2 regions of the Paenibacillus sp. 2TAB19 genome follow, and region 2 is predicted to be linked to the other one. Evidence: riboswitches for the same ligand, from Rfam matches in the RefSeq annotation. Region 2 holds a riboswitch; the other holds the start of a gene.
The links. Region 2 has a riboswitch for cyclic di-GMP ahead of AB4Z33_RS08160 (SpaA isopeptide-forming pilin-related protein). Riboswitches for the same ligand answer to the same signal wherever they lie in the genome.
Positions count from the first base shown of each region.

Region 1: linked by a shared signal. The riboswitch ahead of AB4Z33_RS11160 (LPXTG cell wall anchor domain-containing protein) and the one ahead of AB4Z33_RS08160 (SpaA isopeptide-forming pilin-related protein) in region 2 are both predicted to bind cyclic di-GMP.

Region 1 covers NZ_JBFRGE010000020.1:490-4,103, reverse strand. The annotation lists gene greA (transcription elongation factor GreA) at 1-195, shown strand, start outside; gene lysS (lysine--tRNA ligase) at 285-1,805, shown strand; cyclic di-GMP riboswitch class I at 2,090-2,185, shown strand; gene AB4Z33_RS11160 (LPXTG cell wall anchor domain-containing protein) at 2,253-3,614, shown strand, end outside.
Region 2 covers NZ_JBFRGE010000013.1:21,185-24,798, forward strand. The annotation lists gene AB4Z33_RS08150 (DEAD/DEAH box helicase) at 1-1,102, opposite strand, end outside; gene AB4Z33_RS08155 (hypothetical protein) at 1,247-1,717, opposite strand; cyclic di-GMP riboswitch class II at 1,972-2,053, shown strand; gene AB4Z33_RS08160 (SpaA isopeptide-forming pilin-related protein) at 2,087-3,614, shown strand, end outside.

The DNA.
Region 1 (3,614 bases), on a different contig from region 2:
GTTGAAGATATGGAATTCGGCGACACAATGGAATATGCGATTGTAGGCACTGCGGAGTCCGATCCGCTCCAAAATAAGATTTCTAATGAAAGTCCGGTTGGCAAGGCGATTCTAGGCAAGAAAAAAGGCACCGTTGTAGAAGTGAACGTACCAGCCGGCATCATTCAATATAAAATTGTCGATATCAAAAAATAAGGTTTGCGATGAATGGTTTAGAAAGCTTCCTTGCCGGAAGCTTTTTGAACGTTATCGGTTACCCTTACGTATCAGGGAGATGAACGAAAGTGGAACATGAGAATAACGAGCAGGGACAGGAGCAGGAGCTTAGTGAGCTTCTGCAGATCCGCAGAGACAAACTAGACGAGCTTCGCGCTTTAGGCGTTGACCCATTCGGCAAGAAGTTCGAGCGCACTCATAATGCCAAAGATATACTAACAGCCTATGAAGCGTCTACGAAGGAAGAGCTGGAAGGCCAAGCGGTTAAAGTGAGCATCGCCGGCCGTATTATGCAGAAGCGCGGCATGGGCAAGGCAGGCTTCGCGCATATCCAGGACTTGAGCGGCAAGATTCAAATCTACGTCCGCAAGGACACGGTCGAAGAGCATAAGTTCGCTGCTTTCGATCTGCTTGATATTGGTGATATTGTCGGCGTACATGGCGTCGTGTTCAAGACGAATACAGGCGAAGTTTCCGTCAAAGCGCAAGATGTTGACGTATTGACGAAGTCGTTGCTTCCGCTGCCTGACAAGTACCATGGCCTGAAGGACGTCGAACTGCGCTATCGTCAACGTTATGTCGACCTGATTGTGAATCCGGACGTTCAACAAACGTTTATTACCCGGTCCAAAATCATTCAATCGATGCGCCGTTATCTCGATTCGAGAGGTTACTTAGAAGTAGAGACACCAACGTTGCACTCGATAGCGGGCGGAGCTGCTGCTCGTCCTTTCATCACTCATCATAATGCGCTAGATATGCAGCTTTATATGCGTATTGCGATCGAGCTTCATCTAAAACGTCTTATCGTGGGCGGCTTGGAGAAGGTATATGAGATCGGCCGCGTATACCGCAACGAGGGTATCTCGACGCGTCACAACCCTGAGTTCACAATGATCGAGCTGTATGAGGCTTACGCTGACTACAAAGATATTATGGCTCTGACCGAGAATCTGATTGCGCATATCGCACAAGAGGTGCTTGGCACAACGAAGATTATGTACCAAGGCCAAGAAGTCGACTTGACTCCGCAATGGCGCCGCGTCTCGATGGTAGATCTCGTGAAGGAACTTACAGGTGTCGACTTCAGCGTGGAGATGACCGACGAGGAAGCACATCGCCTTGCTAAAGAGCATAAAGTTGCGGTTGAGCCGCATATGACGTTTGGTCATATCTTGAACGCGTTCTTCGAAACATTTGGCGAGCATACGCTCATCCAGCCTACGTTCGTTACCGGACATCCGGTTGCGATCTCGCCGCTGGCGAAGAAGAGTGAAGCCGATCCGCGCTTCACGGACCGCTTCGAGCTATTCATCGTAGCACGCGAGCACGCGAACGCCTTTACCGAGCTGAACGATCCGATTGACCAGCGCGAACGGTTCGAGGCACAGCTCGTAGAGAAAGAGCACGGCAACGACGAAGCGCATGAGATGGATGATGACTTCATCCGCGCCCTTGAATACGGCATGCCGCCTACTGGCGGTTTGGGAATCGGCATCGACCGTCTCATTATGCTGTTAACGAATGCGCCTTCGATCCGGGACGTACTGTTGTTCCCGCATATGAGAGATCATCGCTCTGGCGAGTAAGAGACGAGCTATATGGAAGCAAGATATAAATAACTATAGAAGCGTGGCCGTGTTGATGGTGAATAACCGTCTGACGGCCGCGCTTTTTCTTATTTCTTCTACTAATTATCATGATGAAATTTGTCGAACAAACGCATGAATACGCATACATTTAATGGCGTGAAATTTATGTTCTCAAAATGCTAATCTAGTATTGACACCTTCATAGTAACAGTAATAGAATAGGACTTGCGAATCACAATTGTTACATATTTATGCAAAAAAGCTAACAAAACAACAATATCTCATGTAAATCGCAAACCATCCGAAAGGTTGGGACGCAAAGCCAGGAGTCTAAGGCATCGTTAAGCTATCGATGCTATGATCGTCCGACCGCCATGAACTGTCATGGCGGTCTTTTTTATTTTGCGGAAGCCATGACGTCATATATTATGGGGGAGGGTATTTATGATTAAGAAGAAGTGGTTGAAGTCAGCCCTATTGTTGAAGTTGGTCGTCATCTTAACGATCGGTACGGCTGGTACGGTTTTTGCCCATGGAAGCGGCGGTGGGGCGGCAAGCAATTGCAGCGGCGATTATGTGGATGAGGTCTTCTTTTACAACTATAATTTTTCCCTATCCGATGATGGGGACCAAGTCGTTAGCGGTTCCCGCGACTACGATAAAACCAATTTGAACTGGAATGCGGGAGATGGTTATGCCATTACTTGCGTGAAAGTTGAAGGGTTATCGGATGGTGCAACTAAAACCTATGAGTATGACGGCGGTGCTATTAGCGGAAGTGGCCTTCAGGCGCCTCAGTATGCTTATGAGAAATACGAAAAAGTCAACGGTAAGTGGAAATGGGTAACTTATTATAAAGAACAAACAATATCCTATGTGAAATTTTACTACAAGGAACTGCCGGCTCCAGGCTGCACGGAAGGCTACGATGCCAGCTATAAATATACGGTAGGTAATTCTAATAGCTTTGAAGTAGGACCTAGCGGCAAAAAAGTCGTGAGCGGCGAATTAAAGAACAACAAGAAGACTGTTAATTGGAACGTAATCAACGACACGGATTTATTGAAACATGATGTCGTGTGCGTAAAGATTACTTGGAAATCGGGCAACAAATATAAAACGGAGACGACATCCTACGGAGCAAGCGGGACCAAATCCGGTTCCTCGACAGCTCAGACGGATAAAATCCGTGAAATCGAGTTTTTCGTGAAGAAGACTGTAATTGTACCGACACCGGAACCAACAGCAACACCAGAACCAACACCGACTCCGACGCCGGAGCCGACAGCAACACCAGAACCAACAGCGACCCCGACACCGGAGCCGACAGCAACACCAGAACCAACAGCGACTCCGACACCGGAGCCGACAGCAACACCAGAACCAACAGCGACCCCGACACCGGAGCCGGCAGCAACACCAGAACCAACAGCGACTCCGACACCGGAGCCGACAGCAACACCAGAACCAACGCCGACTCCGACACCGGAGCCGACAGCAACGCCAGAACCAACGCCGACTCCGACACCGGAGCCGACAGCAACGCCAGAACCAACGCCGACTCCGACACCGGAGCCTACAGCAACGCCAGAACCAACGCCGGCACCGACACCGGAGCCGACAGTAAAGCCAGAACCGACACCAGTTCCGACACCGGAACCAACGGTAGAGCCGACAACGGAACCAACGACACAACCAACAACAACACCAAGGCCAGCTCCTACGCCGGTAGAAACGCCAGAATCGACACCGGAACCAACGGTAGAACCGACTCCGACAGTTGAGCCAACAGCAACACCGGAAACA
Region 2 (3,614 bases):
CCAGTTCAATAACGACATCTCGTCTAGGTGTTGCAATAAGCGCCTTGCCGCCGCGCAGCAAAATGGATTCGATTAGAGGGAAAATCATTTCCGTCTTGCCGGCCCCTGTAACCGCCCATAGAAGAAAGCTCTTAATTATGCTCGTTGCATATGGAGCCGACTTCCTATCTTCCATGGGCGACTCTGCAAACCGAAGAGCCTTCGATGTTGCCTCGGCTTGCGCAGGACTTAGATCCCATTTGGACAACCTCTCCTCTACAGTCGAGAACTTGCTTGCAGGAATGAGAAATTGCCTTCCTCGTTGCCCTTGGATAAGCAGCTCGCATTCGCGGCTACGACCCATCTGGATGCAGCTTGAGCAATAAGCGCATGCTCTGCCGCAAGATGCGCAGGTTGTGCGGCGCATCTGTGGTTCTCCGCTGCCGCAGCGCAAGCAGCGAAGTTCGCGCCGGCTCCGGCGCAGCAGGCTTGTCCGGTTGCCGGCAGTTGCGGCAACCGAACCGTGCAGGCGCACGAGCCCGAGCAGAGCAGCCAGCTGGAGCACATCGCTCCAGCCGCTGTCCGCACCGGGCACGCCCGCGCCCTCAAGCAGCGCCTGCGCTTCGCCCCGCAGCAGCGCGCGCCCTTGCAAGAGCGCCGCAGCCTGCCTCGCGGCGGCGGCCACCGCCTCCAGCGCAGCCCCGCTATCGCTTGCCGCGCCACCCCAAAGCTCGCGCTCTACCGCCGCTCGCTCCCAGCGCTCCGCGCCCCCGCGCAGGCTATCGCCCTGCCGCTTCCCGGTGCGCATGCTCCGCCGCGCGCCGGCACCCTCACTACACGCTCGCGCCACATAAGCGGCGAGCCCGCCAATCACATCCTCGCCTTCACTCCCCTTCCCTCCTCGTCGCTCCTGCTCTCTATTCCAAAGCTCCGCCGCTCTGCAAGCATCTCCGAGCGGCAGCGGCTGCCGCCAAAGCCAACCTTCCATCGCCGCTTCCCCCGCTCTCCCCATACGTTGACCAATCGCATGGTGAAGCCAATACATCCGATCAATAGCCGGTGCAATTGTCGTATAAGCGCTCCATTTACCTATCTTGCAAATCACATACACATAAGCCCGCATCTTTTCCTTGCCTCCCGCATATTGTATTTCTTAGTGCGTTACCGTCTTCCCTAAACCAAAGAACGCAAAAAAAGCACACCCGAGGCGCATTAAGCGCTACAAAGTGTGCTTCACTTTCCTTACCGATATTAATTGTAGTATATACTAGAACGGCATTTTGGACAAATCAACCGGATTTTGCAAATCGATCAGCACGGCTTGGATACCATCCTTCAATATGCCTTCAGCCTGCAGCTGCCACATAAGCTGATTGGCATCGCTTTCTCCAATCGTTACACCTGTTTCCAGGCCGGTGTCATGGCGGCTTCGCTTCAATATTTCCGGTAGTTCGTGTACGGTAATCTTATTCCCTTTCCGAGCCATTCGATCAACAATAGCAAGCGTCTCTGCACTTGCGCCATTATCAACGACCGTGACTTTCACCTCATTGCCCGTTTGGCGAGAGAACGTCATTAAAGAACGCATATACCATTCCATATTATGCTGATCCTGGTCGGCTATAAGGACATAATGCTTGCTCGCCCGCTTCCGTCCTTGCCGTATCCAAAAAGCCAGATGAACCGACAATGCAGCCGCTATATAACATCCAATGACAAGAAGCAGAAGTTCCAACACGGCGGTCACCTCCTCTATGCGACACTATATGCGATATAGCGCCCACAGGTTCCGGTAAAAGCGGACAAGTTGAAAAATAGGTGGTTCGTCGTGACTTTCGACACGGGCATATTCTTTCCTACATATTTCAACATTTTAACACCCTTGCAGAAATACCAATATATGTTATCATTTTAGAGCAAACCATAGCATAAGTAGTATAGGAAAGCAGATAGAGTGGAGGAAGGGGGGAGAGCACCTCTTATCATTCATGCTTTTTAGGGAAGCGATGATGTATAATCTGCATTTGGACACTTGGATTATACGGAGCTAGTAGTGTAACCGGCCCTCTTAGAACTAGATTATCCAAATCTAAGAGGAGAGTGAACAATGAAGTTGGTCAAAAAACAGTTTGCGGTCATCTTGTCCATCATGCTCGTCTTGTCCATGTTCCTTGGCTCGATCGTCATGGCGCAGGGCACGGAAAACACGGGCGAGGAGTCTGCGGTGGAATCGACTTTGCCGCCTTCCGAGGAAACAGTTGTCCTCCCGGATGAGGAAAGTGCGCCACCTTCTGACGAGCCTTCCGAAGTACCCGCAACGAAGTTGCCTTCTCCTGAAAGCCTAACGGAATTGTTATTTACAAAAAGCGGCGGCGGTGGCGGCAGCAATTGCATCGGCGGTGGCAGCCCGCGGATATCCGGAGAAGGTATCCAAGGCACCTATGGCGGCGACTGGGGCGACAAATGCGGCAACATCAAAGTCTACAAAAAGTACTTCTATGACGATGATGACACGAAAGCCCAAAGCGGCGTAACGTTCCAAGTACTTAAAGGCGGCACAGTAATTACCTCTGGCACAACCAATAACTCTGGCTATGTAGAATTCGAAGATCTGGAACCGGGCGACTACAAGGTAGTCGAGGTCGTCCCGGCGGGCTTTACAACTTCGATCTCAAGCAGCGGCCAGTCGGTTAAAGTCGAGAAGGGAAAGACGAAAGAGGTTAAGGTATACAACACCCCTATCCTATCCGTCATTGCCGCTTGTACGGACGATCCTGGCCAATCCCGCAAATGGATCGTAACGAACGAAAGTAACGTGAAGTTTTATTTTAAATGGAAAACTACTGGTTCATGGCATGAAGAATACATTTATGGAAATGACTCATCGCCAATCGACGTCTCGGGCGCTCCTGGATCGATCACGATCAAATGGGGCGACGACTACAGCAAATCACTAACTGCACCAAATCCAGGCGAAGACTGCACACCACCGACTCCTACGCCAACGCCGGAGCCGACTCCTACACCAACGCCGGAACCGACTCCTACGCCAACGCCGGAACCGACTCCTACGCCAACGCCGGAGCCGACTCCTACGCCTACGCCGGAGCCGACTCCTACACCAACACCGGAGCCGACTCCTACACCTACGCCGGAACCGACTCCTACGCCAACACCGGAGCCGACTCCTACACCAACACCGGAGCCGACTCCTACACCTACGCCAGAGCCGACTCCTACACCAACACCGGAGCCGACTCCTACACCAACACCGGAGCCGACTCCTACTGTAGAGCCGGAACAGCCGGAACTTACTATTACGAATGTATGTACCGTTAATCCGAGCTCCACTCGCAAATGGAGAGTGCACAACTCGAGCAATGAAGATATCACCATTACTTGGTACGTACTCGAAGGCAATGACGAGTCTACTAATGAGGTGACTGTACCTGCAGGAAAAACGATTACGATTACGGCCAATACGATAACGACCGAATCGAAAGAAAACACGATCAGAATCGTATGGTGGGGTCCTGGCGAGTCTTCTAACTACGAGGAATTGGTGAACAACGGAACTCGCTGCGCAACGTCTCCTCCGGAGACGCAGACGCCGGATCCGTCACCTACTCCTACGC